Regions from separate parts of the Propionicimonas paludicola genome, predicted to be linked through region 3. Evidence: predicted binding sites of a transcription regulator. Region 3 holds the regulator's gene; each other region holds the start of a gene.
What was found. The regulator HrcA, encoded in region 3, represses chaperone genes, less so after heat shock. The targets are predictions, from matches to a motif close to TTGGCACTCGNNNNNNNCGAGTGCCAA.

Region 1 (6,502 bases), 440 kb from region 3:
TCCAGCCAGCGGCGCAGGACGTCGAAGTTGACTTCCTTCCGCACATGGCCCAGGTGGGGAGCTGACTGCACCGTGGCGCCACAGCAGTAGATCGAGACCTCGCCGGGAACCAGCGGGACAAACTCGACCACCTCGCGTCGGGCGGTATCAAATAGGTGCAGACTCACTGCAGCAGTCTATCGACCGCCGGCACCGCCCAGGCTGCGCTCCACCAGGGCCAGCGCTTCGGCGGGGCTGAGGCCCAGTTCCCGGGTCCGCCGGACGTACTCGGCGGCGGCTTTGCGGGCGCTGGCGGCGGCACCGTCCCCGCTGACGAAGGTGCCAGCCCGGCCCCGGGTGTCGATCAGTCCGGCGGCTTCCAGCTCGCGGTAGGCCTTGGCCACGGTGTTGGGGGCCAGTCCGAGCTGGTCGGCCAAGGCCCGGACCGTCGGCAGCCGAGTTCCGGCAGCCAGCTCGCCGGCCGCGATCTGCTCGGTCAGCTGCCGTTTCACCTGGTCGAAGGGTGGTTCGGCAGAACCGGACTCGATCCGGATCATCCGCGTTTGCGGGCTCGAAGCGCGTCGATGTCGAGGAAGCCCTGCGGGGTCACCGGGTCACCGGCCGCCGCGGCTTCCTCCCAAGGATCGACCGGCATCGGGCCCTCGTCGTCGATGAAGCCCTGGGACGGGTCGTAGGGGTTGGCCAGCTGGCGTCCGTCGACCGGTCGGGTGTCCGACATGGCCTCGTCCGGCAGCGCCCGCAGCACGTCGTTGATGTAGCCGTGGGTGGCCTCCAGCAGCGGCACCTCGCGTTGCGCGCGCTGGGAGGCGTACCAGCGGTAGTCGAGCACCTCGTGGTAGATCTGCGCCGCATCCCGCTTCCCGCGCAGGTCGGACGGCACCGCGGAGGTCACCGGCTGGAAGCACTGGGTCAACCACTCGTGGGCCACCACGGCCTCGTCCATGTGTCCCTGGTTGGAGCGGGCCCGGAAGGTGTCCAGATCGTTGAGCAGGCGGCGGGCCTGGTTCTCTTCGACGTCCAAGCCGGTCAGCCGGAGCAGTCGCCGGGTGTGGTGGCCGGCGTCGACGACCTTGGGCTGGATCCGGATCCGGGAGCCGTCCTCGATGGTGTCGATGGCCAACTCGGCCACGTCGAAGCCCAGCGCGTTCAGTCGGCGGACCCGCTTCTCGATCCGGAACACCTCCTGGTCGGAGAACTCCTCGGCCCCGGTCAGCTCGGCCCACAGTTCGCGGTACCTTGCCAGGATCGAATCGACCAGCCGTTGCGGGTTCAGCGACTCGTCCAGCAGGCCGCCGGCCTCCAGGTCGCAGAACTCGCCGAACAGGTTGGTGGTGGCGATCATCAGGTCGTGCTCGCGCTGACCCTTGGTCAAGGTGTCATGCATCTCGGCGGTCTCGGCGTCGACCAGGTAGGCGGCGAACTCACCGGCGTCGCGCCGGAACAGCACGTTGGACAGCGAGACGTCGCCCCACAGGAAGCCGACCAGGTGCAGGCGAGCCAGCAGCAGCACCATGGCGTCCAGCAGGCGTCCGACGGTTTCGGGGCGGACGCCCTGGGCGAACAGCGAGCGGTAGGGCAGCGAGAACTCCAGGTGCCGAGTGATCAGCACCGGGTCCAGCGGCTCACCGTCCGGGCCGACCCGTCCGGTGACCACAGCCAGCGGCTCGACGGCCGGAGTGTTCGTCCGGTGCAGATCGGTGAGCATGCGGTACTCGTGGATGGCCAGTGCCTCGAGCACTTCCTTGGCCGCGTACACCGAGTTGCCCACCTTGATGAAGCGGACGACGTGGCGGGAGATGCCACGGGGGAGTGCGACCAGGTACTCCGGCGGCCACTCGGCCAGCGGCACCTCCCACGGCAGCGGAATCAGCCGTGAGTCGGGGCGCGAAGACAGAAACCGAGGCACAGTTCAGTTTCGCACAAGCCGCCGCCGCACCCGCACCGAGCCGGGCCTGCCGCGCCGGGACACCCTGCGCAGCGATTGGCACTCGGCTTGATCGAGTGCTAAGGGCGGTATACATTCGCTGTTAGCACTCTCGGTGTGAGGGTGCCAATCAGCCTACGGCGGCACCGCGACGACGCCGGGGGCTCGGAACACCTGACCCTGATGGGCCGAAAGGCCCGCGCAACGAAAGGTTTTTGACGTGGCAGTCACGATCAAGCCGCTGGAGGACCGGATCCTCGTTCAGCCGCTGGAAGCCGAGCAGACCACCGCTTCCGGGCTGGTCATCCCCGATACCGCCAAGGAGAAGCCCCAGGAGGGCAAGGTGCTCGCCACCGGCCCCGGGCGCATCGACGACAACGGCAACCGCGTCCCGCTGGACGTCGCTGAGGGCGACATCGTCATCTTCAGCAAGTACGGCGGCACCGAGGTCAAGTACAACGGCCAGGAGTACCTGCTGCTGAACGCCCGCGACATCCTCGCTGTCGTCACCAAGTAAGGACTCCACATGCCGAAGATTCTTCAGTTTGACGAGGACGCCCGCCGCTCGCTCGAGCGTGGTGTGGACATCCTCGCCAACACCGTCAAGGTGACGCTCGGCCCCAAGGGCCGCTACGTCGTCCTGGACAAGAAGTGGGGCGCTCCGACCATCACCAACGACGGTGTCACCGTCGCCAAGGAGGTGGAGCTCTCCGATCCGTTCGAGAACCTGGGCGCTCAGCTGGCCAAGGAAGTCGCCACCAAGACCAATGATGTGGCCGGCGACGGCACCACCACGGCCACCGTGCTGGCGCAGGCCCTGGTCCACGAGGGGCTGCGCGCGGTTGCATCCGGCGCCAACCCGATCGCCCTGAAGCGGGGCATCGAGAAGGCCACCGAGGCCATCGCCACCGAGCTCCGGCGGATCGCCCGCGATGTCGAGACCACGGCCGACATGGCCAACGTCGCGACCATCTCCGCTCGTGACGAGCAGATCGGCGCCCTGATCGCCGATGCCTTCGACAAGGTCGGCAAGGACGGTGTGATCACCGTCGACGAGTCGAACACCTTCGGCACCGAGCTGGAGTTCACCGAGGGCATGCAGTTCGACAAGGGCTACCTGTCGCCGTACTTCGTCACCGATCCGGAGCGGATGGAAGCCGTCCTGGACGACCCGTACATCCTGATCAACCAGGGCAAGATCTCCTCGATGGCCGAGCTGCTGCCGGTCCTGGAGAAGGTCATCGCCGCTGGCGGCACCCTGTTCGTGGTGGCCGAGGACGTCGAGGGTGAGGCTCTGAGCACCCTGGTCGTCAACAAGATCAAGGGCACCTTCACCTCGCTCGCGGTCAAGGCTCCGGCCTTCGGCGATCGCCGCAAGGCGATGCTGGAGGACATCGCGATCCTCACCGGCGGCAAGGTGATCGCTCCCGAGGTCGGCCTCAAGCTCGATCAGATCGGGCTGGACGTGCTGGGCCGGGCCCGTCGCGTCGTGGTCACCAAGGACAACACCACGATCGTCGAGGGTGCCGGTGCTCCGGCCGACGTCGCCGGTCGGGTGGCTCAGCTGCGGGCCGAGATCGAGAACACCGAGTCCGACTGGGATCGCGAGAAGCTCTCCGAGCGGGTCGCGAAGCTGGCCGGCGGGGTGTGTGTGATCAAGGTCGGCGCCGCCACCGAGGTGGAGCTGAAGGAGACCAAGCACCGCATCGAGGACGCCGTTTCGGCTACTCGTGCGGCCATCGAAGAGGGCATCGTCCCCGGCGGTGGCTCCGCGCTGGTGCACGCCGCCAAGGTGCTGGCTGACGGCCTGGGCCTGGTGGGCGACGAGAAGACCGGTGTGGCCATCGTGGCCAAGGCGGTCGTCGAGCCGCTGCGCTGGATCGCCGAGAACGGTGGCGAGCCCGGCCTGGTGGTCGTCTCCAAGGTCGCCGAGATGGAGCCCGGTCAGGGCTACAACGGCGCCACCAACACCTACGGCGACCTGGTCGCCCAGGGTGTAATCGACCCGGTCAAGGTCACCCGCTCCGCGCTGGCCAATGCCGCTTCGATCGCCGCCTTGCTGCTCACCACCGAGACTGCGGTGGTCGACAAGCCGGCTGATGACGACGACGAGGCTGGCCACAGCCACTGAGTGAGTTCGCCACAAGCGGGCCTCCACCTACCGGTGGGGGCCCGCTTTGCGTCGTAGGCCACCTCGTCCCAGGGGATGACCGAGTCTGCCGATCAGGATGATGTCGCCGCGGTCCGGGCTTCCTAGGCTCGGGCCATGACCATAGAAGAGTTGGCACCGGCGCAGCCGCCTCGCGCGGTGCCGCCGGGAATCGAGGCCCACGGGCTGCGGCGGTGGTTCGGCGATGTGCACGCCGTGGACGGGGTCAGCTTCGAGGCCCCAGCCGGTGCGGTGACCGCCCTGATCGGCCCCAACGGCTCGGGCAAGACCACCTTGCTGCTGTTGCTGGCCGGACTGCTGGCTCCCGACGACGGACGGGCCATGGTGGCCGGCCACGACCTGGGCACCGAGTCGCTGGCGGCGCGGGCAGCGACCGGCTGGATGCCGGACAGCTTCGGCACCTGGGACGCGCTGACCTGCACCGAGATCCTGACCGCGTTCGCGCACGCCTACGCCATCGATCGGCGGGTGGCGGCCACTCCGGCGAAGGTGGCCGACCTGCTGGCGCGGGTCCACCTCGACGAGTTCGCCCAGCGGCCGGCTCGGGTGCTCAGCCGCGGCCAGAAGCAGCGGCTCGGCCTGGCCCGGGCGCTGATCCACGATCCGCAGGTGCTGCTGCTGGACGAGCCGGCCTCCGGGCTGGACCCGCGCTCCCGAATCGAACTGCGCGACCTGCTGCGCGAGCTGGCGGCCGAGGGCAAGACCGTGCTGGTCTCCAGCCACGTCCTGTCCGAGCTGGAGGAGGTCTACGACCACGCGGTGTTCCTGTCCAAGGGACGCACGGTCGACGTGGCCGCCTCCGCCCAGGCGTCCGCGCCGACCATGCGTGGTTGGCGACTGGAGGCGCTGGATCCCGCCGGCTTGCGCACCTACCTCGACTCGATCGCCGTCCCCTGGACCCAGGGCAGCTCGGCCGGCGAGGTTGTGGTGTCCCTGGCCGGCTATGACTCGGCAGCCGATCTGGCCCGCTCGGCGATCAGTGCCGGCGTGAGCCTGCACACCATCGCCCCGATCGCCGGACGCCTGGAGCAGACCTACCTGGCCTTGAACGAGGAGCGGATATGAACACCTGGCAGTTGACCTGGAACGGCATCCGCACCGTCACCGGTCTGGAGTTGCGGCAGCGGATCCGATCCAAGCGATGGATCTGGGTGCTGGCGCTGTGGTTCGTGGTGATCGGCGCGGTGACCTGGCTGATTCTGGCCGCGGTGCCGATGCTGCTGGGCTTCAACTCACCGGGCGAACATGGTCCTGGGGCTGGGCCGCTGGCCTTCGGCACGATCACCTTCTTCGTGCTCGGCATGGGGCTGATCATCGCGCCGGCCTTCACTGCCACCTCGATCAACGGTGACCGATCGGCGGGCACCCTCGCGCTCCTCCAGGCCACCCGGTTGAGCGCCCTGGAGATCGCGCTGGGCAAGTTGATCGCCGCCTGGCTGACCGCAGCGTTGTTCCTGGTGGTCGCGCTGCCGTTCATCGCGTTGTCGATGATCTGGGGCGACATCTCGATCGTCCAGGTGCTAGTCACCTTCGTTGTGGTCTTCGCCGAGGTCGCCGTGATCTGCGCCATCGGGATCGGCTGGTCGGCGCTGCTGAACCGGACGGCCATGTCAACGATGATGACCTATCTGAGCGTGGTCTTCCTGACCGTGATCAGCCTGATCATCATGGCGCTGCTGGCACCGCTGGTGATCCGGGATGAGCCGGTCCGAGTGTGGGGGTTGCCGCCGACCGTCCAGGCTGAGTACGACGCCCAGACCGAGAAGTTCTGGAATGAGAACCCGGACGCCACCTACGGCCCGCTGCCGCCGGTCGCCCAATGCGCCTGGTACGACGGTGAGCAGCGAGTGCCCCATCTGGACCGGATCTGGTGGATCAGTGTGGCCAACCCGTTCGTGATCGTTGCCGATGCGGCCCCGCTACCACCGGCCGCCACCAAGGATCTCGGCGACTACGCCAACCGCTCCTCCGACCCGCTGGCCCTGATCCGTTACGGCATCCGCAGGATGGCCCAACCGGAGACCGGAGAGCGGGACGACTGCACCCAGCTGTACGGCTCGATCCCCGGATACCAGGTCAACTGGAACGATGCCGGGGAGTTGGTGGTGACCACTAACGCGGGTGCCCCCGTGGACGTGAAGAGCCCGGTGAAGGTCCGCAAGGTCGGCGTGGACTCGCCGATCTGGCCCTGGGGGCTGGGCGTGAACGTTCTGATCGGCGGCGTGATGTTCTGGCTGGCCGTGCGGCGGCTGTCGGTGCCCTACCGCAAGCTGGCGCCGGGCACTCGGGTCGCCTGAGTCGGACCGGCGGTCGGGCTTCCTGGCCGCCGGCTCAGCCGCCGTTGCGACCGCGCAGCAGCCCGGACTCGTGGGCGAAGACCACGGCCTGCACCCGGTCGCGCACCTCGA
Region 2 (6,502 bases), 1.4 Mb from region 3:
GCTTCGAACTCGACAACCTTGACCAGTTCGCCGACGTCGACATGCTTGGCGGTCAGGCCGCCGCGAATCACGTTGTCGGAGTTGGCCATCACCTCGACCCCGGTGCCGGCCAGGTGGGCGTGCATTCGTCCGGCGGGGACGAAAGTGGCGTCGCCCGGCGCCAGCACCACTCGGTTCATCAGCAACGCGGCCAGGATGCCGGGATCGCCGGGGAACACCTCGTCCAACTCGATCACGGTACGGGCGAACTCGCCGAGTTCCCCAGGGGCGTCCTTGTGCTTCATGGCCGCCGCGCAGACCAGCTCGGACAACTCGGCGCGCTCGCCGCTCAGGCTGAGCACGTCCAAGAAGACCTCGGCCATGGCTGCCGGGCCTTTGCGCTCGGTGAGCGGCCCGATCACCGACGCCAGCTCGCTGCTGACCCCCAACTGATCGAACAGCCAGGCGGTGCGGGTCGGTTCCCGGAAGCCGTTCAGGCTGTGGAACTCCGACAAGGCGATGAGCATCTCCGGCTTGGGCCAGTCGTCGCGGTAGGTGCGCTCGGGCGCATCCAGGGCGATCCCGGCGGCGTTCTCACGGGCGAAGCCTTCTACGGCCTGGGCTCGGGACGGGTGCGCCTGCAGGGACAGGGCATGCCGGGCCGACAGCACCTTGACCAGGAAGGGCAGTTGCTCGCCGAACTCGTCCCGGCTCTTGGCGCCAAGCAGTTCGGGCTGTTCGTCCAGCACCTCATCGAGCCGCCGACCTTCGACGGTGGCCGGGCCCAATGGGTGTGCTCCCAGCCAGTACTCGGCGACCGGCTGACCGTTGGGAGCGACGCCGAGCAAGTTCGGGATCGCGTCGGTCGTGCCCCAGGCATAGTGCTGGATCGCGCCGTTCAGCCGCTGCATGGGGGCCTTCCTTCGCTTCTGGGAGGTGGCTCTGACCGAGCCTCAAATGAGTCTAGCCAAGCTGTACTGGCAGAGCCCGGGTCGGCGGGCGGGTTGTCCGGGTATCGACCGGACCCGCCTGGACGAGACGTCCGATCAGTGTCTCCGAGCGAATGACATCGGTGTGATTCACGGTCTAGAATCGACGCATGGCCGAACCGATGCTGATCGCTCCCGCTGAGCTGAACGAGCAGCAGGCTGCCCTCCTCGACTTCGAAAAGCAGTGGTGGGCGCTGCCGGGCTCCAAGGAGACCGAGATCAGGGAACGGTTCGACATCTCGCCGACGCGCTACTATCAGCTGCTCAACTCGCTGATCGACTCCGACGTGGCGCTGGCTCACGATCCCTTGCTGGTCAAGCGGCTCCGCCGCCAGCGGGCTACCCGGCAGAAGGAGCGCACTGCGCGCCGGCTGGGTGTCAGCCTGCACAGCTGAGCGCGACTGTTACTTCGCTCCGCGCAGCGCGGACCTGATCCGACGCAGTCCGGCATTGTTGCGGGGGAGTTCCGGATAGCCCCCGCGAGTCAGCCCCGCCGAACTCTCGAAGAAGTTGGCCGAGGCCGGATGGCCGGTGCGCAGCCACGACCAGGCCGAAGCCAAGCCGTAGCCGACCAGGAATGGCAGGCCCAGGCAGTAGCACCATTGCCAGGCATGGACGGCCTCGTGGGCGGTGGTTCCCGGACGTTGCTGTTCGAGTTCGTCCAGCCGCCGGCCCGGCACGATGATCACATTGCCCACGGTGAAGGCGCCGGCCTTCGGCACGCCCGGCCGATAATGCTCGGCCAGCACCAGGCCGTCCGGACCACCGCTGAGTCGGGCTCGACCGGCCAGGGCGATCAGGAGCCCGAGCGGGGTGGAGAGGTTGACCAGGTTCGCAGTGGCCCGCAGGGCTGAGGTGGCGGTGACGGGCACCGTCCCATTGTGCCTGCCGCGGGCGGTCCGAACCGGTGCGGAACCGTCCTCTTCGGCGGGTCCAGACGTTTGCACTCTCTAGGTGTGAGTGCTAAACATGTATTAGCACTCTCGTCGTGAGAGTGCCATTGTCTAGCTCGATGAGATCCACTGGATCGTCCGTCGCGGGCATCGAAGCGACCAAGACCTGGAAGTTCACCAGTGGGGCCTAGCCCCCGAGACGTCGAAGGATTGCCGAACAGACATGGCGAAACTGATTGAGTTTAATGTCGAGGCGCGCCGCGGCCTGGAGCGTGGGATGAACACCCTCGCCGACGCCGTGCGAGTGACCCTCGGCCCCAAGGGCCGCAATGTGGTCCTGGAGAAGAAGTGGGGCGCCCCCACGATCACCAACGACGGCGTTTCGATCGCCAAGGAGATCGAGCTGGAGGACCCCTACGAGAAGATCGGCGCCGAGCTGGTCAAGGAGGTCGCCAAGAAGACCGACGACGTCGCCGGTGATGGCACCACCACCGCGACCGTGATCGCTCAGGCGATGGTCCGCGAGGGCCTGCGTAACGTCACCGCCGGCGCCAACCCGATGGGCCTGAAGAAGGGCATCGAGAAGGCCGTCGCCGCCATCGTTGCCGAGCTGGGCAACCAGGCCATCGAGATCGAGACCCGTGAGCAGATCGCTGCCACCGCGTCCATCTCTGCCGCCGACACCACCGTGGGCGAGATCATCGCCGAGGCCATGGACAAGGTCGGCAAGGAGGGTGTGATCACCGTCGAGGAGTCGAACACCTTCGGCCTCGACCTCGAGCTCACCGAGGGCATGCGGTTCGACAAGGGCTTCATCTCGCCGTACTTCGTCACCGACGCCGAGCGGATGGAGGCCGTCCTGGACGACCCCTACATCCTGATCGTCAACTCCAAGGTCTCCAACCTGCGCGACCTGCTGCCGCTGCTGGAGAAGGTCGTCCAGTCCGGCAAGCCGCTGCTCGTCGTGGCCGAGGACACCGACGGCGAGGCGCTGGCCGGTCTGATCGTCAACAAGATCAAGGGCACCTTCAAGTCCGTGGCCGTCAAGGCTCCGGGCTTCGGTGACCGCCGCAAGGCCATGCTGGGCGACATCGCCATCCTGACCGGTGGCCAGGTCGTCTCCGAGGAGGTCGGCCTGAAGCTGGACGCCGTCACCCTCGACCTGCTCGGCCGGGCCCGCTCGGTCAAGGTGACCAAGGACGAGACCATCATCATCGACGGTGCCGGCGACGCCGAGCAGATCGCCGGTCGGGTGGCTCAGATCCGTCGCGAGATCGAGAACTCCGACTCCGACTACGACCGCGAGAAGCTGCAGGAGCGGCTGGCCAAGCTGGCCGGCGGCGTTGCCGTGATCAAGGTCGGCGCGGCCACCGAGGTCGAGCTCAAGGAGCGCAAGCACCGCATTGAGGACGCCGTCCGCAACGCCAAGGCTGCGGTCGAGGAGGGCATCGTCCCCGGTGGTGGCGTCGCGCTGCTCCAGGCTGCCGCCATCGCCAAGGTTGCCGTCGAGTCGCTGGTCGGCGACGAGGCGACCGGTGCGCAGATCGTGTTCACCGCCTGCTCAGCTCCGCTGAAGCAGATCGCCATCAACGCCGGCCTCGAGGGCGGCGTGGTGGCCGAGAAGGTGGCCAACCTGCCTGCCGGCGAGGGTCTCAACGCGGCCACCGGCGAGTACGTGAAGATGGTCGAGTCGGGCATCATCGACCCGGCCAAGGTGACCCGTTCCGCACTGCAGAACGCGGCCTCCATCGCGGCGCTGTTCCTGACCACCGAAGCGGTCATCGCCGACAAGCCGGAGAAGACCCCGGCCATGCCGGCCGGCGACGGCGGCATGGGCGGCATGGACTTCTGATCCCTCCTCGGCACACGCGCCGAGAGGATCAGGACTGATCCATCGCAGTACCTCAGCAGGGCCGGTCACCTTCGGGTGGCCGGCCCTGCTGCATCTGTCATAGGTACGCATCGCCCCGCGGAAAAGGGGACAGTTCCCTTTCCTGTGGCGTCCGCGGTGGGAATGATCTGCTCGGACCTGTCGTTGGAGACCAGGTGAGTAGCGAAAGAGGCACGACGGTCGGGTTCCGCTCCGAGCGAGGGGCGGTGCTGCTGGCGTTGATGCTGGCTACCGGGCTGATCGCCATCGACGCCACCATCCTGGCCACCGCGGTCCCGTCCGTGGTCGCCGAACTGGGGGAGTTCAACCAGTTCCCCTGGCTGTTCTCGGTCTACCTGCTGGCCCAGGCGGTCTCGGTGCCGATCTACGCCAAGCTGGCCGACACGATCGGACGCAAGCCGGTGATCCTGGTCGGAGTCGGGCTCTTTCTGATCGGCTCGGTGCTGGCCGGTTTCGCGTGGAGCATGTCCGCGCTGATCGGCTTCCGGGTGTTGCAGGGCTTGGGTGCCGGGGCAGTCTCACCGATGGCCATGACCATCGTCGGTGACATCTACACCGTGGCCGAGCGGGCCCTGGTGCAGGGCTACATTGCCAGCGTCTGGGCGATCTCCTCGGTGGTGGGACCGGCACTGGGCGGCCTGTTCTCCCAGTTCGTCTCGTGGCGCTGGATCTTCTTCGTGAACGTCCCGCTGTGCCTGATCGCCGGCTGGGCGCTGGTTCGCTCCTATCGGGAGACCATCGTGCGCCGCCGGCATCAGATCGACTTCGCCGGCGCCGGCCTGCTCACCGTGGGCCTGACCGCGCTGATCCTGGCCCTGCTCGAGGGCGGCAACGCCTGGGCCTGGGTGTCTTGGCCGAGCCTGGCCAGCTTCGGGATCGGCATCGCTTCACTGGCGGTGTTCCCGCTGGTCGAGCGGCGGGCCGCCGAGCCGATCCTGGAACTGTCGATCCTGACCCGGCCGCTGATTCTCACCACCACGCTGATCTCGTTGGGGATCGGCGCGCTGATGATCGGGATCACCAGCTTCGTCCCGACCTACCTGGAGAACGCGCTCGGCGCCGTCCCGCTGGTGTCGGGGATCGCGGTCGCCGCATTGACCCTCGGCTGGCCGCTGGCCGCCGCACAGTCCGGACGGATGTACCTGCGCTACGGCTACCGGACCACGGTGGTGATCGGCGGGGCCATCGCCCTGGTCGGCGCGGTGGCACTGGCCATCAGCGGTCCCTGGCCGAGCGTCTGGACGGTGGCCATCATCGCCTTCGTGATCGGCTTCGGGCTGGGCTGGACGGCCGCGCCGTCGCTGATCGCGGCCCAGGCCTCGGTGGGCTGGGACGAGCGGGGCGTCGTCACCGGGGTCAACGTCTTCGCCCGGTCGGCGGGCAGCGCGGTCGGGGTGGCCGTCTTCGGAGCCATCGCCAACCAGGTGATCGCTTCCGGTCGAGGCGAGCACGACTTCGCCACTATCGTCTCGGCCTCCACCGGGGTCTTCATCGCCGTCGCGGTGGCCGCGGCCCTGATGGTGCTGGCCAGCCTGTGGCTGCCCCGGGGCGCAGTGGACGCCGCGGCCTACTCGGCCGACGCCATTGCACCGGCTGATCCGACATCGGCGGTCAGCCTCGCAGATGCGGAGCCGGCCGGCGCCTGAGCGTGTCGGGTGCGGCCGGTGCCGGCCACGTCCCATCATTGAGCCATGAGCGGTCTGCTCGAGGTGATCGCGCTGAACGCCGCCGACGCCGAGCGTGCGGAGGCGGGTGGCGCCGACCGGGTCGCTGTCCTCGGCGAACTCGATGACGGCGGGCTCTCGCCGACCCCGAAACTTGTCGCAGAGGTGCGCCGGGCAACCAGCGTCCAACTACGGGTGATGGTCCGGCTGCGGGATGGCTACAGCACCGATGGGGGCGAGGCCGTCCGGCTGCGCGGGCTGATGGCCAGCTACGCCGAAGCCGGTGCCGACGGGATGATCCTCGGCTTCCTGAACGGTCTGGGCGAGGTGGACGTCCCGCTGATCGAGGAGTTGGTCAGTGACGGCACCTGGCCGTGGACCTTCCATCGCGCGATCGATGCCACGCTGGACTCCGATCGAGCCTGGCTGGCGCTGCGGCGGTTGCCCCGGCTGGACCAGGTACTGACTGCCGGATCGGCCCGCGATGTCGAGAACGGCCTGACCGAGTTGGTGGCCCGGGCCAAGGCCGATCCGTGGGCGGCCGGCTTGATCATGGCCGGCGGAGAGTTGCGGGCCGAGCACGTCCCCTGGCTGACCCGGGCCGGAGTCACCGCCTTCCAGGTGGGGTCGGCGGCGCGCCCGTCCCGCTCCTACTCCCAGGACGTGGACGAGGGGCTGGTCCGGTCCTGGCGCACCTTGATCAGCCAGGAGTCGCGGCACCGTCCAATGGGCTAGGCGGACTCGGGGATCGGCTCGATGTGGACGAACGTGGTCGTCCCGGGCAGTGCGGCGTCGACCGCAGCCTCCACCTCATCGGCCAGATCATGGCCGTGCTGGACGGTCCAGCTGCCCGGCACCTCCAAGGTGGCGTAGACGAAGCGCTGCCGTCCGGACTCCCGGGTGCGCAACTCGGTGACATCGACCTTCGGATCGGCGCAGGCATGGGCCAGGACCGCAGAGACGATGGCGATCTCATCCTCGGGCAGGGCTGCGTCGAGCAGGCCAACCACCGAGCGGCGGACCAGCTGGTAGCCGGTGAACAAGATGTTGATGCCCACACCGATGGCCACGATCGGGTCCAGCGGC
Region 3 (6,502 bases):
GCACCATCATCACCGGCTTCGTGCTGGCCGCGGTGATGTCGCTCACCTTCGTGATCGTGGACATCGCACCGCCTTCGCCCGACTGGCCGAACCAGGACGCCTGGCACACGGTGCTGGGCGTGGTCCCTCGGTTCGTGGTGGCCAGCCTGCTGGGCTACCTGGCCGGTCAGCTGCTCAACGCGCTGGTCCTGGTTCGGATCAAGGAGCGCTGGGGCGAGCGGCACCTCTGGGTGCGACTGATCACGTCCACCATCGTCGGCGAACTCGCTGACACGGCGGTCTTCAGCCTGATCGCCTGGAGCACTCTGGGCAACTTCTTGGGCGGCGACGCCGTCCCGTGGCCGGCGGTGATCAACTTCTTCCTGGTCGGCTGGATCTACAAGGTCGTCGTCGAAGCCGTCATGCTCCCGGTCACCCTGCGGGTGATCCCCTGGGTCAAGCGCCGCGAAGCGGCCTGATCCTCAACTGAGCGGCGGGGCCTGACCGGATTTGCCGTCTCGATCGGCATCGGGTGGGCGATCCGTGCGATCTGGGTGATCGAGCCTGCAAATCGCGTCGGCCCTCGCCCGTGGCGTAGTCGACAGCGTCCGCGCTAGCGGGCGCTGGAGTAGAACCGCCCCAAGAAGGCGGCCTTGAACTCGGCGAAGCGGCCTTCCTCGATGCTGGCCCGAATGTCGTCAACCAGCCGGACGGTGAACCGCTCGTTGTGGATCGTGGCCAGCGTCGAGGCGAGCATCTCCTTGGCCTTGAACAGGTGATGCAGGTAGGCCCGGGAGTAGTTGGCGCAGGTGTAGCAGTCACACTCGGCATCCAGCGGGGCGAAGTTGCGCCGGTTGGCCGCAGTGTTCACGTTGAACCGTCCGTCCAGCGTGTAGATCGCCGCGTTACGGGCCACCCGGGACGGCATCACGCAGTCGAAGGTGTCCGCGCCGGCCTCGATGGCAGCGAAGAAGTCGTCCGGCTCAGAGATCCCCAGCAGGTGTCTGGGCTTGTCAACGGGCAGCTCGGAGCACACCCAGCCGACGATGGTGCCCAGGTTCTCCTTCTCCAGGGCACCTCCGATGCCGAAGCCGTCGAAGGACTGTCCGGACGTCTCGAGTTCGGCCAGATCCCGGGCCGCCTTGCGGCGCAGATCCTCGTACTGGGCGCCCTGGACGACGCCGAACAACGCCTGATACGGCTTGCCGACCCGCTCGGCGGTGAGCCGCGCGTGCTCGTCCAGGCAGCGCACCGCCCAGGCCTGAGTGCGGGCCAGTGAGCGCTCCTGGTAGCCGCGGGTGTTCAGCAAGGTGGTGCACTCGTCGAAGGCGAACATGATGTCGGCACCGAGCTGATGCTGGATCTGCATCGACACCTCGGGGGTGAACCGATGCCGGTCGCCGTTGAGATGCGAGGTGAAGGTGACCCCGTCGTCATCGACATGGGCCAGCCGGTTCTTGCCCTCGGCGATCACGTCGTCGTTGGCCAGGCCGGTGGCGTCCATGGCCAGCACCTTCTTGAAGCCGACACCCAGGCTCATCACCTGGAAGCCGCCGGAGTCGGTGAAGGTCGGCCCGGGCCAGTTCATGAAAGCGGCCAGTCCGCCGGCCTCGTCCACCAGGTCCGAGCCGGGCTGCAGGTAGAGGTGATAGGCGTTGGCCAGCACCGCCTGCGCTCCTAACTCGGACACCGACTCGGGCAGGACGGCCTTCACTGTGGCCTTGGTGCCGACCGCGATGAACGCGGGAGTCTTGATCGGTCCGTGCGGGGTGTTGATCACCCCGGTGCGGCCCAGTCCGTTGTCCAGGACGGTGCCGACGGTGAAGCCGAAGTCAGCCACGAGCCGCCAGAGCTTGCAGCTGCGCCAACGCCACCACGCCGGCGCTGGAGGTGCGCAGCACCGCGTCCGAGATCAGCACCGACTTCGCGCCGGCGGCCACGAACTCGGCCACCTCATCATCGGTCAGACCGCCTTCGGGCCCGACGATGAACATCACCTCGCCGCTGGTGGGGATCGCAAGCGTGGCCAGGTGCTCCTCGGCAGCCTCATGCAGGACCAGGGCCAGCGGGGTCTGCTCGATCCGCTGGACGAGTTCAGCCGTGGTGGCCGGGACCGTCACAGTCGGCACCCGGAACCGGCGGCTCTGCTTGGCCGCCTCCCGCGCGGTGGCGCGCCACCGGGTCAGGCCGCGCTCGACTCGATCCGGAGCCCAGCGGACCACCGAACGCTCGGCCGGCCACGGGATGATCTCGTCGACGCCCAGCTCAGTGAGCGTCTCCACGGCGAGCTCGGCCCGGTCGCCCTTGGCCAGGGCCAGCACAGCCACGTAACGCACCGGACGTACCGGCTCGCGCAGCACCTCGGCCACGCTGATGGTCAGGCCGGCCTTGTCCGAGACGGTCACCGGGCCGCGCACCGCAGTTCCGGCGCCGTCACTGATCAAGACAACCTCGCCGACCCGGATCCGGCGCACCTGAGTGGCGTGCCGGCTCTCCTCGCCGGCCAGCGAGACCGCCTGCCCGACCTCGGGGTCGGCGAGCACCGCCAAAAACATCGGCTCGGTCATGAGAACGCCTCCTTCAGCCAGCCCAGGACGCCTTTGCCCTGCTTGGATACTGCCACCTCGGGCTGGGTCTCCTGGCGAACTTCGGCCAGTTGACGAAGGAGTTCGCGCTGGCTCTCGTCCAGCTTGGTGGGCGTCTTGACCACGAAGGTGACGCCGAGATCGCCGCGACCGGAGCGCTGCAGGCGGGGCACGCCGTGGCCGGGAACGGCGATCCGGGTGTGCGACTGGGTGCCCGGCGGGATGACCACCTCGACCGAGCCGTCGGCCGGATCCAGATCGTCCCGCTCGGCCTCCAGGGTCTGCACGCTGACCGTGGTGCCCAGCGCGGCCGCCGTCATCGGCACCTCAACGACCAGTTCCAGGTCGTCGCCGTTGCGGGTGAACACGTCATGGTGCTGCACCGAGAGCTCGACGTACAGGTCACCGGCCGGGCCGCCCCCGGGGCCGGCCTCACCCTGGTGGGCCAGGTGCACCCGGTTGCCACTGGCGACGCCCGGCGGGATCTTGACGTTGATCGTCCTGGTCGCCCGGACCCGGCCTTCACCAGCACATTCGCCACAAGGATCGGCGATCACCGTGCCATAGCCACGGCAGGCAGGGCAGGGCTGGCTGGTCCGGATGTCGCCGATGATCGACCGCTGGACGGTCATCACCTGGCCGGCGCCATGACAGGTGGAACAGGTCACCGGGCCGGTGCCGGAGTTGGTGCCGGCCCCGTTGCAGCGGGTGCAGACCACCTGGGTGTCGGTCTTCAGCGGCTTGGTGATCCCGAAGGCCGCCTCGGCCAAGGTGAGCTTGAGCTCGACCAGCGCGTCCTGCCCCGGACGGACCCGCGACCGCGGCCCCCGGGACGCCGTGGCGCCGCCGAACATGGCGTCCATCAGGTTGGTGAAGTCGAAGCCACCACCGCTGAACCCACCGAAGCCACCGAAGTTGGCTCCGGCGCCGCCCAGCGGGTTGCCGCCACGGTCGTACATGGCCCGCTTGTTTGGGTCGTGCAGGACCTCGTAGGCCTCGCCGATCTCTTTGAACTTGTCCGCCGCGTCCGGTTCCTCAGCAACGTCCGGGTGGTACTTCATCGCCAGCTTGCGGTAGGCCTTCTTGATCTGCTCCGCAGTGGCGTCCCGCGGGACTCCGAGCACCTCGTAGTAATCAGCGCTCACGCATCATCCTTCAACCAAGTAGCGGCCGATGTAGCGAGCCACTGCTCGCACCGCGGCCATCGTCGACGGGTAGTCCATTCGGGTCGGGCCGACCACCCCGAGGTTCGCCCAGATGTCATTGCTGCTGCCATAACCGCTGGCCACCACAGAGGTGGCCTGCAACGGCTCATAGCTGTTCTCGTGTCCGATCCGCACCTTCACCTCGGCGGTCGAACCTACCTCGCCCAACAAGCGCAAGAGCACCACTTGTTCCTCCAGCGCCTCGAGCACCGGACGAATGGTGGAGTCGAACTGGTCGGAGAACCGGGTCAGGTTCGGGACACCGGCCACTGCCACCTGCATGGACGGATCAGTGCCCACCAGGTCGAGCAGCACGGCGATCACCGGTTGTCCGATCGTCTCCAGCTCGGCCGGAAGCCGGTCAAGCAGCTGGGTCAGCCGCTCCACGGCCCGACGCGGGTTGAGCCCGACCAGCTCGGCGTTCAGCCGATCACGGAGATCGGCCACCTGCGCGACCGAACTGCCGAGCAGGTCGATCGGACGCTGGTCCACCCGGCCAGTGGAATCGACCAGGATCAGCAGCCCACGATCAGCACTGAGCGGAACCAGCTCGATGTGCCGGACGGTGGCGCTGGACAGCGCCGGATACTGCACGATCGCGACCTGCTGGGTGATCTGGGCGAGCAGCCGGACGGCCCGGCGGACGATGTCGTCCACGTCGATGGCCCCGGCCATGAAGGTCTCGATCGCCTTGCGCTCGGCCACCGACAGCGGCTTGACCTGACCGAGCCGATCGACGAACAGCCGATAGCCCTTGTCGGTCGGGATCCGCCCGGCGCTGGTGTGCGGCTGGGCGATGTAGCCCTCTTCCTCGAGCACGGCCATGTCGTTACGGACCGTGGCCGGAGAGACGTCCAGCGAGTAGCGCTCGACCAGGGCGCGCGAGCCGACCGGCTCCCGCATCGAGACATAGTCGGTGACGATCGCTCGCAGGATGGTGAGCTTCCGTTCGTCCAACATGGCTCGGCCTCCCGTCAGCTGTTGGCACTCTCAATGGTTGAGTGCCAGCTTACTGCCCGCCGCCAGCGGTCGCACGTCCACCGCGCGCAGCCCGCCTCGGCATCCCGCGGATCGAACGCCTAGGCTGAATGCCATGACCACATTCAGCCTCGGCGATTTCGAAGAGTTGCGCCCCGGAATCCTGGTGGCGGTAGCCGAACCGGCTGGAGTGAACCTCGGGGTGATCGTCGGTGAGACCGGCTGCCTGGTGATCGACACCGGTTCGTCCCCCGCGCAAGGTACGGCGCTCCGAGCTGCCGCAGAGGCCGCCGCGGGCGTCCCGGTGATCGGCGTCCTGGTCACCCACTGGCACTACGACCACCTTTTCGGTCTGGCCGGCTTCGTCGATCTGCCCAGCTACGCGCACGCCAGCGTGGCCGACCGGCTGGACAGCCCTGAAGCTGCGGACGCCGCCGCGAAGCTCGGGGTGGATGTGGCCGACCTGGTCCGGCCCCGCAACGGCTTCCACCTGGCCAAGGTGATCGACGTCGGCGGACGGCGGGTCGAGGCCATGCACTTCGGACCCGGCCACACCGACGGCGATCTGGCCGTGTTCGTCCCGGACGTGTCGGTGGTCTTCGCCGGCGACCTGCTGGAAAGCTCAGCTCCCCCGGCCATCGGTCCGGACTCGCATCTGAAGGAGTGGCCCAGCGCCATCGACGGTATTCTCGGCGTGATCGGCGAGGAGTCCATGGTGATCCCCGGCCACGGCCCGGCCATGGATCGCTTCGAGTCCTTCAAGCAGCGCGCCGAACTGTCCGGGTTCTACGGACAGGTCGAACACGTGATCGGGCGCGGCATCGCTGTGGAGGCTGCCTACGAGGCCGGCGAGTGGCCCTACGAGGAGCAGTACGTCAGAGAAGTGCTGCCCACCGCCTACGCCCAGTTCGCCAGCCACGGAGTGGTGCCGCTACGGCAACTGCCGCTGGCCAAGCCCCTGTCCTAGCCGCCGCCTCCGGCCTTGCGCCGGAACATGCCGCCACCGCCCTGGCGTCCGCGCTCGGCGGGGCCCTTCTCCTTCTGGTGACGCTGGCCCTGCACTCCGTCGACCACGCCCTGCTTGCGAGCCAGCGCAGCCAGCATCTGGGCCTTCAGGTCCTCATTGCCTTGCTCGGTCATCGGCTCTCCTGTCGAGGTTCTGTTCCAGTATCGACAACCAGCCCGCCATAAGCCAGCCGGGTCGACCTCACTCGCCGAACAGACCGTCCCTGGTGGCGATCCACAGTTGCGGGGTGGCCGCGGCCAGCAGCCGCCGTCCGATCACTCCGGCGCCGTACTCCTCGCCGGTGTCGGTGGCGATCCGTCCGCCCAGCTCGGTGAGCATCAGGGCGCCGGCCAGATGGTCCCAGGGGAACATCGAGCGGTAGCTGAGGAAGTCCACGGCGCCGGTGATCAGCTTGGGGTAGTCGATCCCGCAGGAGCCCCAGGAGCGGATCACCTTGACCTCGGCCCATTCCTCTCCGGGCACCGGCAGGTAGGTGGCGCCCAGCGGCACCGTCCGCGGCGAGGCCGGGATGGTGGGCAGCGGCTCGCCGTTGCAGGTCACCCCAGCACCGAGCTCGGCCACGTAGAGCTTCTGATGAGCCGGCTGCCAGATCCAGCCCCGGACGGTCTCGCCGAACCGGGTCTCGGCCAGCATCACGGCGAAGTCGGGCTTGCCGCGGGCGAAGTTGCGGGTGCCGTCGATCGGGTCGATCACCCAGGCATGCGCCACCCGGGAGAGCAGGTCCAAGC

Region 1: groES (co-chaperone GroES) is a predicted target of HrcA. The motif match lies at 1,982-2,008, and genes of this name have one in related genera.
Region 2: groL (chaperonin GroEL) is a predicted target of HrcA. The motif match lies at 1,909-1,935, and genes of this name have one in related genera.

The regions. Positions count from the first base shown of each region.
Region 1 covers NZ_PDJC01000001.1:320,079-326,580, forward strand. The annotation lists gene cysS (cysteine--tRNA ligase) at 1-167, opposite strand, end outside; gene ATK74_RS01460 (GntR family transcriptional regulator) at 177-491, opposite strand; gene ATK74_RS01465 (DUF4032 domain-containing protein) at 533-1,906, opposite strand; gene groES (co-chaperone GroES) at 2,145-2,441, shown strand; gene groL (chaperonin GroEL) at 2,451-4,055, shown strand; gene ATK74_RS01480 (ABC transporter ATP-binding protein) at 4,191-5,159, shown strand; gene ATK74_RS01485 (ABC transporter permease) at 5,156-6,391, shown strand; gene ATK74_RS01490 (response regulator) at 6,426-6,502, opposite strand, start outside.
Region 2 covers NZ_PDJC01000001.1:2,177,781-2,184,282, reverse strand. The annotation lists gene manA (mannose-6-phosphate isomerase, class I) at 1-890, opposite strand, end outside; gene ATK74_RS10145 (DUF3263 domain-containing protein) at 1,079-1,363, shown strand; gene ATK74_RS10140 (hypothetical protein) at 1,373-1,840, opposite strand; gene groL (chaperonin GroEL) at 2,085-3,713, shown strand; gene ATK74_RS10130 (MFS transporter) at 3,908-5,398, shown strand; gene ATK74_RS10125 (copper homeostasis protein CutC) at 5,444-6,151, shown strand; gene ATK74_RS10120 (cation diffusion facilitator family transporter) at 6,148-6,502, opposite strand, start outside.
Region 3 covers NZ_PDJC01000001.1:755,358-761,859, reverse strand. The annotation lists gene ATK74_RS03375 (queuosine precursor transporter) at 1-458, shown strand, start outside; gene tgt (tRNA guanosine(34) transglycosylase Tgt) at 593-1,819, opposite strand; gene ATK74_RS03365 (16S rRNA (uracil(1498)-N(3))-methyltransferase) at 1,812-2,546, opposite strand; gene dnaJ (molecular chaperone DnaJ) at 2,543-3,709, opposite strand; gene hrcA (heat-inducible transcriptional repressor HrcA) at 3,713-4,729, opposite strand; gene ATK74_RS03350 (MBL fold metallo-hydrolase) at 4,863-5,714, shown strand; gene ATK74_RS15275 (DUF5302 family protein) at 5,711-5,887, opposite strand; gene ATK74_RS03345 (inositol monophosphatase family protein) at 5,955-6,502, opposite strand, start outside.